DNA from 4 places in the Luteibacter sp. 22Crub2.1 genome. Region 3 is predicted to be linked to each of the others. Evidence: riboswitches for the same ligand, from Rfam matches in the RefSeq annotation. Region 3 holds a riboswitch; each other region holds the start of a gene.
The links. Region 3 has a riboswitch for cobalamin ahead of btuB (TonB-dependent vitamin B12 receptor). Riboswitches for the same ligand answer to the same signal wherever they lie in the genome.
Positions count from the first base shown of each region.

Region 1: linked by a shared signal. The riboswitch ahead of metE (5-methyltetrahydropteroyltriglutamate--homocysteine S-methyltransferase) and the one ahead of btuB (TonB-dependent vitamin B12 receptor) in region 3 are both predicted to bind cobalamin.
Region 2: linked by a shared signal. The riboswitch ahead of B5X73_RS12680 (CoA-acylating methylmalonate-semialdehyde dehydrogenase) and the one ahead of btuB (TonB-dependent vitamin B12 receptor) in region 3 are both predicted to bind cobalamin.
Region 4: linked by a shared signal. The riboswitch ahead of B5X73_RS10140 (TonB-dependent receptor domain-containing protein) and the one ahead of btuB (TonB-dependent vitamin B12 receptor) in region 3 are both predicted to bind cobalamin.

Region 1 covers NZ_FUYT01000002.1:183,578-186,971, forward strand. The annotation lists gene metE (5-methyltetrahydropteroyltriglutamate--homocysteine S-methyltransferase) at 1-1,218, opposite strand, end outside; cobalamin riboswitch at 1,413-1,630, opposite strand; gene B5X73_RS02680 (glycosyltransferase) at 1,721-3,004, shown strand; gene B5X73_RS02685 (aldo/keto reductase) at 3,139-3,394, opposite strand, start outside.
Region 2 covers NZ_FUYT01000011.1:31,295-34,688, reverse strand. The annotation lists gene B5X73_RS12685 (acyl-CoA dehydrogenase family protein) at 1-97, opposite strand, end outside; gene B5X73_RS12680 (CoA-acylating methylmalonate-semialdehyde dehydrogenase) at 109-1,623, opposite strand; cobalamin riboswitch at 1,763-1,968, opposite strand; gene B5X73_RS12675 (VOC family protein) at 2,080-2,463, shown strand; partial or broken gene B5X73_RS12670 (aldo/keto reductase) at 2,572-3,029, shown strand; gene B5X73_RS12665 (LysR substrate-binding domain-containing protein) at 3,059-3,271, shown strand; gene B5X73_RS12660 (hypothetical protein) at 3,383-3,394, shown strand, end outside.
Region 3 covers NZ_FUYT01000003.1:235,121-238,514, forward strand. The annotation lists gene btuB (TonB-dependent vitamin B12 receptor) at 1-1,202, opposite strand, end outside; cobalamin riboswitch at 1,325-1,560, opposite strand; partial or broken gene B5X73_RS04235 (acyltransferase) at 1,584-2,660, opposite strand; gene B5X73_RS04240 (LytR/AlgR family response regulator transcription factor) at 2,745-3,394, opposite strand, start outside.
Region 4 covers NZ_FUYT01000008.1:101,714-105,107, reverse strand. The annotation lists gene B5X73_RS10150 (SIS domain-containing protein) at 1-610, shown strand, start outside; gene nagA (N-acetylglucosamine-6-phosphate deacetylase) at 633-1,784, shown strand; cobalamin riboswitch at 1,817-2,049, shown strand; gene B5X73_RS10140 (TonB-dependent receptor domain-containing protein) at 2,204-3,394, shown strand, end outside.

The sequences.
Region 1 (3,394 bases), on a different contig from region 3:
GGGCGTCAGTCCACGTACGCGCGCCCGCACGTCGGCGCGCAGCACGTCGGGAGAAAGCAGTCGCGCCTCCACTGTCGCTTGCTGACGCGAGAGCGCGAGCTGCGCCGTGTCGTCGCCGACGACGGCGTCGGCATAGCGTCGCAGTTCGACGATCTTCTGCCGCGCGAACGACAGCCAGTCACCGATCGAACCCGGCAGGTGCTTTTCTTCCGACGCATCGATCGGCACGTGCAGCAGCGAGCACGACGTCGACAGCCAGAGACGCCCGTCGCCGAGGCGCTCGCGTGCGCTGGCGATGCGCGGCGCGATGGCGGACGGGTCGCTCAGCCAGATGTTGCGGCCGTCGAGCACGCCGGCGGACAGCACACGACCGGCGGGAAGCGCGTCGAGCACGGCATCCAGTTGCCCGGGCGCGCGCGCGAGATCGACATGCAGGCCGGCGACGGGCAACGACGCCGCCAGTTCGAGGTTGCCGCCGAGCTCGCCGAAATAGGTCGCGAGCAGGATGCGGCCGCGCGACCGTTCACCGATGGCGGCATAAGCGCCGCGATAGGCCGCCTGCCAGTCCGGCTCGAGATCGAGCACGAGGGCCGGTTCGTCGACCTGGATCCAGTCGGCACCCGCGTCCGCGAGCGCATCGAGCAAACCGCTCCACGCCGGCAGCAACGCGTCGAGCAGCGCCAGAGGATCGCTGCCGTCGACGGTCTTGGCCAAACGGAGGAAGGTCAACGGACCGAGGAGTACGGGGCGCGCCGCATGGCCGAGGGTGACGGCTTCACGATATTCCGCGACGACCTTGTCGGCACGCGTGGCAAACGACTGGCCCGCCTGCAGCTCGGGGACGATGTAGTGGTAGTTGGTGTCGAACCACTTGGTCATCTCCAGCGCGTGCAGGTCGACTTCGCCGTCCTGACGGCCGCGTGCCATGGCGAAATAGCCGGCCAGCGGATCGCGCTGATGGAGTGCACGGTAGCGCGGGGGAATGGCGTCGACCGCGACGGCGGCATCGAGCACATGGTCGTAAAGCGAGAAGTCGTTGACGGGAACGCTGTCGGCTCCCGCGTCGCGCGCGAGGCGCCAGTGGCGTTCGCGGAGCTGACGGGCGACGGTGAGCAGGTCGTCGGCGCTGGTTTCGCCCCTCCAGTGACTTTCGAGCGCGCGCTTCAGTTCGCGGCGTCGGCCGATGCGGGGAAAACCGGGGTAGGTAACGTGTGGCATGTGGATGATTCCTCTTCGTGGCAAAGAGGAGGGAAGGGCGGTTCGTCGCGGACGCACGTGCACTGCCACACGGAAGGTGCGGCAGCGTGAAGGCGTCATGCGGCTTGCCGTCGACCTTCGCCCCCGCGGGCGAACCGGACCCTCGCGCGAACGCGACGGCCCAGGTCGGGCAGGGCACACGCACCCATGACGGCACGCGCGCCCAGGCCGGCGGCAGGTCTTCGGGCTCGTGGATGTGGCACCTGGGTGCCGCCTTGCGTGTCGCTTCCCGGATCGCCATCGATCCAGTGCTGATGACGCGCTCGTCTCCACATACCGCTGCGGGGCAGCGCCGGATTCTCACCGGCTTCCCTCTTAGCTTTTATCCTTCTATTCGAATAGAGAGATAAAGACCGCTGGCGGCCCAGAGGTTAGCCCTACGGACGGGGCAGGTCAACGAGCCAGGCATGCATCGCGTCGACATGTCGCCCGCGACGATGCGCCAGGTCATCGGGAGTAAGGCATGGCGGCAAGGCACATCGTGATGGCGACGGTGGGATCGCAGGGTGACCTGTTTCCGTTCCTGTCCGTGGGGCGGGAGCTGGCGGCGCGGGGCCATCGGGTCACCATCGGTGCCCATGCGATTCATCGCGAGGCGGTGGCGGAGGCCGGGCTGAGGTTCGTCCTTGCCAGCGGGATCGCGGAGCCCGAGGACAAGGCCGCCTTCGCTGCCCGGGCGTTCCATCCGCTGCGCGGTCCGCGCTTCGTCGTACGTGACCTGGCTGCGGAGGATGTCGCGGCGAGCTACCGCGCGCTGGCGCCAGTATGTCTGGAGGCCGATGCGATCGTCACCTCGACGCTCGCCTTCGCCGGCCAGATTCTGGGCGAGACGACACGCGTGGCGTGGTTGTCCGCCGTCCTGTCGCCCGCGGTGTTCCTTTCCGCTTTCGATCCGCCGGCGACGGGCATGGCGCGACTCGACCGTTTCTTACGTGCGTCGCCGCGTCGTGGCGCCTGGGTGCGCCGGATCGGTGAGCGGGTGACCGCACCGTGGACACGTGCCGTGCGCAGCTTCCGGCAGTCGCTGGGTCTGGCGCCGGTGTCGGTGTGGGGCGATCCGTTTCATCGCGGACAGCACGCGCGCGATGGTGTGCTGGCGATGTATTCGCCGCTGTTGGGGCATGCGCCGCTGGATGCCCCGGCGCACAGCGTGGTCACTGGCTATTGCCGTTACTCGCCCTTCAACGAAACCCTTCCCCCGGAGCTGTCGGCGTTTCTCGACGCGGGTGACGCGCCGATCGTGTTTACGCTGGGATCGGCGGCGGTGCACGCGGGCGAGGCCTTCCTTCGCGAGAGCATGGCGGCGGCAGGGGCGCTCGGATGTCGTGCCGTCTTGCTCACCGGCTCGCCCGAGATGCGCGCGCGCTTGCCCGACACGTTGCCAGCCGGGGTGATGGCTGTGGAATATGCGTCACACGGCGCGTTGTTCCCGCGCGCTTCCGCGGTGGTACATCACGGGGGTGTCGGCACGACGCAGGAGAGTTTGCGCGCGGGGTGTCCGGCGCTCGTGGTGCCACATGGCTTCGATCAGCCTGACAACGCGGCGCGTGTGCTTCGGCTGGGTGTGGGCGATGTGTTGCCGGCATCGCGTTACCGCGCCGACCGGGCGGCGGCGAAGCTGCGCGTCCTCCTGACTGACGAAGGCGTGGCCTTGCGTGCCCAGCGCGCCGCGGGCGTCATCCGGGCCGAGCGAGGTGCGTCGCTGGCCGCGGACGTGATCGAACAGGCGATGGCGCGGCGGGGTTGAATCGCCGGCAGGGCCGGCTCCTACCAGAAGCGCGATGCGTTGCTCTGGTAGGAGCCAGCCCCGCTGGCGATCCGCGCGCAGCGCGGCGAGACCGCCGTATGACAACAACATAGCCGAACTGCCGCAAGCAACGCTTACTCGAACCCTGCGATCGCCCGCGGCGTATAAGCCTCCTCCAAAGCTGCCGTCTCTTCCTCGGTCAGCTCCAGATCGATCGCCGCCACCGCATCATCGAGATGCTGCGGCTTCGACGCCCCGACGATCGGCGCGGTGACGCCGTCACGATGCGCCACCCACGACAATGCCACCTGCGCACGAGGCACGCCACGCGCATCGGCCACCTTCTTCACCGCCGCGACGATGGCGCGATCCGAATCTTCCGTGGCGTTG
Region 2 (3,394 bases), on a different contig from region 3:
GCGCCAGTTCGGATGCCGCGAAATCGCGCGCCGCCTCGCGAAACGCCATCTGCTCGTCGCTGAAGCCGAAACCTTGCCCCATCACAGGAATATCCATGACGGCCGCCATCACTTGAGGCTGATCGTCGTATTGACGCCGTGGCCGCGCGTGTCATCGTCGAACCAGCGCGAAGTGATCGTCTTGGTCTGCGTGTAGAACGTGACCGCCTGCTTGCCGTAAGGGCCCAGGTCGCCGAGTTTGGACGCACGCGATCCCGTGAACGAGAACAGCGGCACCGGCACCGGGATCGGTACGTTGATACCGACCTGCCCCACATCGATGTCTTCCTGAAAGCGACGGGCAGCCGCACCGCTCTGCGTAAACACGGCCGTACCGTTCCCGTTGGGATTGGCGTTGACCAGATCCATCGCTTCGTCCAGCGTGTCGACCGTGAGGACGACCAGCACGGGCCCGAAGATCTCTTCGTCGTAGATACGCATGCCGGGCTTCACGCCCGAGAAGATGGTCGGCCCGACGAAATTACCGTTGCCGTAGCCCGGCACCCGGTATCCGCGACCGTCGAGCTCCAGCGTCGCGCCTTGTGCCACGCCCGCGTCGATCAGGCTCTCGACGCGGTCACGCGCCAACGATGAGATCAGCGGGCCGACGTCGGTGCCGGCCTCGGTCCCCGCGTTGACCCTCAGTGACTTCGCCTTGGTAACGAGATCGGGAATCCACTCGCGCGCGGCCCCCACCAGCACCGCCGTCGATGCCGCCATGCAACGCTGCCCGGCCGCACCGAAGGCGGCACCGACCATGGCATTTAACGTCTGCTCCTTGTTGGCGTCGGGCAGAACGACAGCGTGATTTTTCGCCCCCATCATGCACTGCACGCGCTTACCGGCTTGCGATGCACGGTGATAAACGTGCGTACCGACCTTCGTCGATCCGACGAAAGACACCGCCTTGATGTCGACGTGATCGCAGATGGCGTTGACCACCTCCTCGCCCCCGTGCACGACGTTGAGCACGCCCCTGGGAATGCCTGCCTCCTGCGCCAGCTCGACCAGCCGCATGGTGACCATCGGGTCCTGCTCCGACGGCTTCAGCACGAAGGTGTTTCCCGTGGCGATGGCCATCGGAAACATCCAAAGGGGGATCATCGCCGGAAAGTTGAACGGCGTGATGCCTGCGCAGACACCCAGCGGCTGCAGCAGTGTGTACGTGTCCACGCCACCGGCCACGTTGTTGGCCAGCTCGCCGAGTTGCAGATTGCCGATGGCGGCCGCCTGCTCCACCACCTCGAGGCCACGGAACACGTCGCCTTCGGCGTCCGGCAGTGTCTTGCCCTGCTCCGCCGTGAGGATCGCCGCCAGTTCCGCCATGTGTTCGCGGATCAGTTGCTGGTACCTGAGGAAGATGCGGGCCCGCGTCCCGATGGGCGTCTTGCGCCAGGTGGCGAACGCGCGCCGGGCGGCGGCGACGGCCGCATCCACCTCCCGGGATGTGGCGAAGGGCACACGTGCCAGGACGACCTGCGTCGCCGGGTTGATCACATCGCGCCATTGTGTGGTCGCGGACTCGACGAACTCACCGTCGATCAGCAGTTTGACGGTCGCGACATCGGTCGCGGCACGATTCATCTCGTTCATGATGCTTGTCTCCATATCGCTCACCCGCGAAACCGGGCGTGCGTGAGCGAGACAAGTCGGTTCGAGGCCACGGACGCCGCATCGAGCCAGCTCGTCCGGTTGCCCACCGCAACACCCGAGGAAGACACCGCAAGCGGTGCCCACCACGGGCCGGTCTCCGGGCTTGCGAGCGATGCGATCCGCATCACCCCGACACCTTCCCGCGTTGCCGCAGTGGTTCTGAGTCGGGTTTTCTCGCCTACCGTTGCGGGGGCAGCGCCGGCATCGGACCGGCTTCCCGTTTCACCCTGCGCACCGGAATGGCGGCGGCAGGACACCTGTGGCCAGCGGGAGTGTAGGCGGCGACGCGGCGAGCGACACGCTGCGATGCAGTAAAGGCGCCTTGGATGCCGCCACGGATTCCGACTAAGCTGCGCGGATCAGCCGTTCCACGCTCAGGAGATCTCCATGATCGACCACACCGGCGCCACCGTCAGCGACTTCGAGCGCAGCAAGCAGTTCTATACGACCGTATTGGCCTCCATCGGCTATGAACTGATCGTGCACTTCCCCGCCTCGAAAACGGGACGTACCGACGTGGCGGGGTTCGGCGAGAACGGCAAGCCGGATTTCTGGATCTACCAGGGCACACCCAATCAGCCGCCGGTACACGTCGCCTTTCGGGTGAGTTCGCAGCAGCTGGTGCGGCTATTTCATCAGACGGCGCTGGATGCGGGCGCGAGGGACAACGGTCCGCCGGGCCCGCGTTCGCACTATCACGAAGGCTATTACGGCGGTTTCGTGCTGGATCCGGATGGCCATAACATCGAGGCGGTGTTTCACGCCGGCTGATGGAAGATCATTGATGAACTGCCCGCATAGGCTCAAGCGGTTTATCCCACTTAATCACTGGACCCCCGGTCGGTAGCATGGCGTCATGGCTACCTTCTGGAGATCACCATGAAAAAGCGCGTTCTCGGTAAAAGCGGCTGGAGGTCTCAGCCGTCGGCTTTGGCTGCATGGGCCTCAATTTCAGCTATAGCCACGTGCTGAGCGGCGACGAGTCAGTCAAGCTCATCCGCGAGGCGGTGGACCTAAGCGTCGATTTCTTCGATACGGCCGAGGTCTATGGTCCGTTTACCAATGAGGAGATCGTCGGCAAGGCCTTCGCGCCGATGCGCGACCGCGTCGTCATCGCGACGAAGTTCGGCTTCGCGTTCGATCCGGAAACGAACAAGCAGACGGGTCTGGACAGCCGCCCGAAAAACATCCGCAAGGCCGCCGAGGGTTCCCTCAAGCGTCTGGGCATCGAGCAGATCGATCTGCTCTATCAGCACCGCGTAGACCCGAACGTGCCGATCGAAGACGTCGCCGGTGCGGTGAAGGATCTCATCCAGGAAGGCAAGGTGAAGCACTTCGCGTCGAAGGCTAGCTGGTGCTCAACGGGATGAACCACATTCTCCGGGCGACCCTGGCGGGCCTTGGTCTGGCCTGGGTGCCCGAGGACGTCGTCGTGCCGCATATCGAGGCCGGACGACTGGTGCGCGTCCTGGAGAGCTGGTGCGACCCGTTTCCGGGCTACCACCTTTACTACCCGAACCGGCGGCAGACCTCCCCCGCACTGACCCTGCTGGTGGATGCGCTACGTTATCGTGGCTGAATCGCCCACAATCCCTTGACGTTTCCGCGATTGACACCATCTCGTAGGTAGCCGAGGATCGAATCAGGCCGCGCCCGGGTCCCGGGGCCGCGCAGCAAGCAGGAGTCACCCATGAGCCAACGT
Region 3 (3,394 bases):
AGCATGTAGCCGTACTGCAGGCTGCCGGTGGTCTTGCCGCCGAACTGGCTGTTCTCGTCACGGCGCAGGCTGGCTTGGATCGAGCTGTCGCCGAATGCCTGCAACCACTGGCCGAACATCGCGTGATTGCGACGCGCATCGACGAAGTAGTCGGTGCTGCCGACGACGCGATCGCGCTGCCAGTCGTAACCGAGCGTGGTCTGGCCTGCGTCCCCACCGACGTGACCGAGGTCCGCCTGCACCGAGGCGACGTCGCGATGCGTGTTGAACGTATCGGCGTAGACGCCGTTCTCGTAGTCGGTCGAGAAGTCACCGCTCCGACCGAGGTTGAGGGTGAACTTCACGTCCTTCGACGGCGTATAGCGCAGACGGCCGCCAATGACCTGCGTCGACGAGTCGGCGAAGTTGCTGCTGGTGCCGTCGTAATGGTTGGCGCCTTCGGTGCGCATGGCATTCACGTCGGCGTCCCACTGCTCATCGAAGCGCCATCCGCCCTTCAGTGACAGCGCATTGTTGCGATAACCGTCCTTGTCGGGCTCGTAGGTGTAGCAACCGCCGCCGCCCGGGCTGGGGCGACCACGACATGCGTTGATGCCGTCGGTCTGGTCGTGGGTCGCTTCCACCGCGTACCAGCCGTTCGCGCCGCGTCCGCTGAAGCCGGCCGAGCCGCGCAAGGTGTCGTAGCTGCCGCCGCCGGCGGAGAAGTTCGGCACGAAGCTGCCTTCCGGACGACGGGTGAAGATCTGGATGACGCCGCCCAGCGCGTCCGAGCCATAGAGACTGGAGAACGGGCCACGGACGATTTCGATGCGCTCGATCTGGTCGACCGGAATATCCTGGAAGGCCGCCGTACCGGAGGTCGCTGAACCCACCTTCACGCCATCGATCAGCACCAGCACGTGGTCGGACTCGGTGCCGCGCATGAAGACGGAGGTCGACTTGCCCGGGCCGCCGTTATTGGCGATGGACACACCGGGCGTCGCACGCAGCAGGTCGGCCAGCGAGCGCGGCTGCAGCCGCTCGATCCCGGCACGGTCGATCACCGTGGAGGCGGACAGCACCTGCGCCTGGGTCTGCTCGGTCCGGCTCGCGGTGACCACGACCTTGTCGAGGTCGGTGGAGGTGTCATCGGCGAAGGCCGCGGCGGGAACGAGGCATGCCATCGCGATGGCGACCGCGAGGGTGGAAATACGAAGCGACACGTGGTGACTCCTGCACTACCGCGCCCATCCGCGCGGCATGAATGGCGAGAGACAGGGAGACGGTAGCGGGGAGCGCCGATGGCGGAAGGCCGGCCGGCCACCCACGACATGGCCCTCCGCCTGTCCGGTGTTACCTCGAAGGCCGGTCTCCGGGCTTGCGAGCGCAGGGAGAATCCCTGCCGGTCGGCGCCTTCCCATGCCTTTCGGGGCACAGTGGCTTCATGCAGACCTTTGCCTCGCCTACCGTTGCGGGGGCAGCTCCGGAATGACGCGGACCTCGTGGATCGCGCGGGTCACCGGATTCCCGTTTCAATCCCCGGCTGCGACACCGGGAATCACCTTGGGCGGCGGTAGTGTATCCGAAGCATGAACGTGGCGGTCGCGCCAGCGCAGGAACGGGCGCTCGACACCGTAGTGAAGCAGCGCACCGCCAGCCAGGGTCGCGGCCGCATAGATGGCGAAACGGACGAAGCGATGATCGGCCAGACCGTCACCGAGCAGCCCCTCCGTCAGATGAAAAACGCCTTTGTGGCAGAGATAGAGGCTGTACGAAGCGGCGGCCAGCCATCCGGCACCGGGCACCCGCAGCCTTGCGAAGACGGTCGGGCCGCTGAAGGCGGCGACGAAGCCACCCATCGCCAGCGACAGCAGGGGGTAGCCGATGACGCAGGGCCAGAACAGGGGGCGTGCACCGTCGAAAAGGACCAGACAGACGCCAAGGAGAACGGTGGCGGCGCCGAGCACCCAGCCCGCGCGCGCATGGATCCATGCCATCCACTGCGGGCGATACACCCCGCACGCCGCCAGGGCGACACCGGCGACGAGCCCATCCAGGCGCGACCACGTGGGGTAATAGAGGTAACGGAGATAGACCAGGCCCGCACTGATGTCCGTATCACGAGCCGGTCCCAGCAAATCGGACCACAGCCACGCCCGCAACAGGAGGCCGCCGGCGACCACCGCGACGCATACGGTGATGAACTTCCACAGAGCGGGTTTGCGCGTCAGCGCGAAGGCCAGCAAGGGAAAGACGAGATAGAAGTGTTCTTCCACGCATAGCGACCACACGTGGGAGAACGCATAGTTGTCGCCGTTGTCGAACAACAGGTTGAAGGTGAACGTCGGAAATTGCCACAACGGCTGCATGCCCGGCGTCTCTCGCCATGCCGGCCATAATGCATAAAGTGCCAGCACGACGAAGAAGGCGGGAAGTATCCGTATGAAGCGTCGTCGATAGAAGCCGAAGAAATCGAGCTTGCCCGTGGTCTTCAGGGACTTCAGCACCTGCGTGCCGATGAGGTAGCCGCTCAGCACGAAGAACAGGTCGACGCCCATCCACCCCGACCATTCCAGCTTGCTGAAGCCCTCGCCGAGGCCGCCGACCAGATAACTGTGAAACAACATCACCCAGGCGATGGCGATCGCGCGCAGCGTGTCGAGGCCGGGAGTGCGGTTCATGCGTGGGATCCCCTGGGTGTCACGTCAATGTGCGGGCGCGTCCGGGCGGATGCGCGGCGCGTTTATGGCGATTCGCGGGCGCGCTCATTGCCCGCGGTGCAACGCGGCGAGCAGGGCATCGATATAGGTACGACTTGCGCGCAGCGTCGCACCATCTTTCAATCGAACCACCGCGTCGCGATTGGACCGTGGCAGGAGTTCGGCGACCTGATCCACCCGAACGATGGCCGAGCGATGCACCCGGAGAAAGCGCAGCGGGTCGAGTCGTCTGGACAGCGTATGGAGGGTTTCGCGGAGCAGATACCGTTCGCCGCGCACATGCAGCGCCGCGTAATCACCGTCGGCCTCGATCCACTCGACCTCGTCCGCAGCGACGTAGTGAATGCGGGCACCGATACGAATGACGAAGCGTTCGGCCTGCCTCGTTGTCGTGGTCACCGCCCTGCCAAGTTGTCGACGAGCCCGTTCAATCGCTTCGGCGAAGCGTTCATCATCGATGGGCTTCAGCAGGTAATCCACCGCGCCCAGCTCAAAGGCACGGAGAGCGAAGCTGTCGTGTGCGGTCAGCAGGATCGCCAACGGTCGGTCGGGAGGCGGGATCGCCGCCAGGGCATCGATACCGTTCAGGCCAGGCATCTGGACATCGACGATCGCAAGATCCACATCGGTTCGACGCAAGGCGGCCAGCGCCTGACCATCCGCCGCCTCGGCGACGACGATAACGTCGGGTTCCG
Region 4 (3,394 bases), on a different contig from region 3:
GCTGCACGCGGGCCCGGAAACCAGCGTCGCCGCGACCAAGAGCTATCTCGGCGCGCTGTTCGCGATTCTGCATATCGCCGCCCGGTGGAGTGGCAAGGCCGAGATCGCCGACGCCCTGGCCGCGTTGCCCGCGCAGCTGCGCCAGGGCTGGGATGCCGACTGGTCGTCGCTGACGGAAGGCCTCGTCGATGCGCACAACCTGTTCGTGGTCGGTCGTGGCTTCGGCTTCGCCGGTGCGCTGGAAGCGGCGCTCAAGTTCAAGGAAACCTGCGGCCTGCATGCCGAAGCCTTCAGCGCGGCCGAAGTGAAACACGGCCCGATGGCGCTGGTCGGCCCGGACTTCCCGGTGCTGTTCTTCGCGCAGAACGACGACACGCTCCCGGGCGTGCTCGATGTCGCCGCCGAGTTCCGCAAGCGTGGCGCCAATGTCTGGATCGCCGCGCCGGGTGCGACGGGTGAGGGTGTGCTGCCGCTGGTCGCCACCGCACCGATCGCCGCGCCGCTGATCACGGTGCAGAGCTTCTACCGCGCCACGGCGGCGCTCGCGCTGAAGCGCGGCTTCAATCCCGACGTGCCGCCGCACCTGAATAAAGTCACCGAGACCGTCTGACCGTCACCCTCAAGGAATCGCCATGACTCTCGCCCTCGTCAACGGCCGCGTGCTTACCGACAACGGATTCCAGAGCGGCTTTGCCGTGCTGGTCGACGATGGAAAGATCACCGGACTGGCGCTGCCATCCGATCCGCGCGTGCGCGCGGCGGAGCGCCATGACCTCGGTGGTCGCACCTTGCTGCCCGGCTTCATCGACTGCCAGGTCAACGGCGGGGGCGGCGTGTTGTTCAACGATGCACCGACGGTCGACGCGATCCGCACGATCGGCGAGGCACACGCGAGATTCGGCACCACGGGTTTTCTGCCCACGCTGATCAGTGACGACGCGGAGGTCATGGCGAAAGCCATCGATGCCGTGAACGACGCGGTCGCCCAGGGCGTGCCGGGCGTGCTCGGCATCCATCTGGAAGGCCCGTTCATCGCACCCGAGCGCAAGGGCGTGCACGACCCGGCCAAGTTTCGCATCGCCGATGCCGACGATGTCGCGATGGTCGCGCGGCGCCACGGCGGCGTGACCCTGCTGACGCTGGCCCCCGAGCGCGCTTCCGCGGAAGTACTCCAGCAGCTGGTCGCCAACGGCGTCATCGTAGCCGCGGGCCACACGGCGGCCGACTACGAGACCACGCGCCATGCACTGGCGACGGGCGTGCGCGGCTTCACCCATCTGTTCAACGCGATGACACCCTTCACCAGCCGCGAGCCTGGCGTCGTCGGTGCCGCGCTCGAAGACCAGGCCAGCTGGTGCGGTCTGATCGTCGACGGCCACCACGTGCACCCGACCTCGCTGCGTGTCGCCATCGCGGCGAAGGCGCCACGGAAGATGATGCTGGTCACCGACGCGATGCCGCCCGTGGGGTCGGACAATCCGAACTTCGTGCTCAAGGGCGAAACCATCACCGTGCGCGACGGCGTCTGCCAGACGGCGGACGGCACGCTGGCCGGCTCCGCGCTGGACATGGCCACGGCGGTGCGCAATACGGTCGACATGGTTGGCGTGGCCTACGATGAAGCCGCGCGCATGGCGTCGACGTATCCGGCCGCGTTCCTCGGCCTCGGCGCCACCCACGGTCATATCGCCGCCGGTTACCGCGCCGACTTCGTCGTGATGGACGAGACCCATACGGTGATCGAAACCTGGATCGGCGGCGAGCGCGTTTACGCCGCAGGCTGATCGGCCGGTCGTGACAGCGCCCCACCCTCCGGTTAAAGTCGCGGGGTTCGGGTGTCCCCGGGGCGTCGCGCCACGGGGATGAAACGGGAAGCCGGTGCGCCGCCTCTGCGGCAAGGCCGGCACTGCCCCCGCAACGGTAAGCGCTCGGGGTCGTCACGGCCCCTCGGACACGGCTTCAGCCACTGCGACAGCGGGAAGGCGCCGGTCCGACACCCCCTCGGGGACGGCGTGAGTCCGGAGACCGGCCCGACGACGCGCCCCGTGAGCCATCCCGGGGCGTCGTCCCGTTTCGGGCGATTCGCGGAGGGCGAATCCGGACAGTCATCCGGGTTCCGCCCGTGTGCCGTTCGCCGTATGTCCTCCTCGCGCGCCCTTTGAGCTACGCATTGCCGCGCTATGCGGCGGAGGAAGACCGTTCCATGAAGAAGACCCTGCTCGCGGCAGCCCTGCTGTCGTCGATCGCCGCTGCCCACGCGGCCGACGCCCCGGACGCCCTCGATCCCGTGATCGTCACCGCGACCCGCACGGCCACGCCACTGGACGAGGTACTCGCCCCGGTGACCGTGATCACCCATGAAGACATCGAGCGTCTGCAGCCGCGTAACGTCCAGGACCTGCTCGCCGGGCTGCCCGGTGTGGTCATGGCCAACACCGGCGGTATCGGCCAGCAGACCTCGCTGTTCATGCGTGGCAGCAACTCCTCGCACACGCTGGTCCTCGTGGACGGTGTCCGCGTGGGTACCGTGGGCGCGGGTCTGCCGGCTTACGAGCAGCTGGCGGTCGAGCAGATCGACCATATCGAGGTCGTCCGCGGTCCGCGCTCGAGCCTTTACGGCTCCGACGCGATCGGCGGCGTCATCCAGATCTTCACCCGCCACGGCCAGGCCGGCGAAGCGCCGACCCCGAGCCTCTCGGTCACCGGCGGCAGCCACGGCTACACCGCCGGCCAGGTCGGCGTGTCGGGCGGCACGACCCACGGCTGGTACAACGCCAGCCTCGGCGGCCAGTACACCTCGGGCATCAATGCCTGCCGCATCGGCGCGGGCACGGCGTTCAAGGGCTGCTTCACCGACGAGCCGGACCATGACGCCTATCGCACGTACAACGGCGCACTGTCGGGCGGTTATCGCTGGGACGACGGCACCGAGCTCACCGGCAGCTGGCTGCGCAGCAAGGGCGATATCGAATACGACGGCGACTACCAGAACCTGACCCGACGCTCGCAGCAGGTCGCCGGCGCGAAGCTGGCTTTCGACGTGCTGTCCGCGTGGCGCATGTCGGTCAGTCTGGGCCAGAACCAGGACCGCGCCGACAACTACCTCAACGGCGCCGACAAGGGCTATTACGACGCGGACTTCAACTACGTCACCGGTGCCGACAAGCTGCGCGTGGGATATCTGTACTCTAAGCGCAATCAGGGTTCCTGGCAGAACGACTTCACGCTGGCCCCGGGCCAGACGCTGAGCGCCGGCGTCGACTACCAGCAGGAAAAGCTGAGCAGCGACACGGATTATCTCAAGGACACCCGCAACAACACGGGCGTGTTCGCGCTCTACCAGGGCGTGTTCGGCCCGCATGAGATCCAGCTGTCGGCCCGCCACGACCACAAC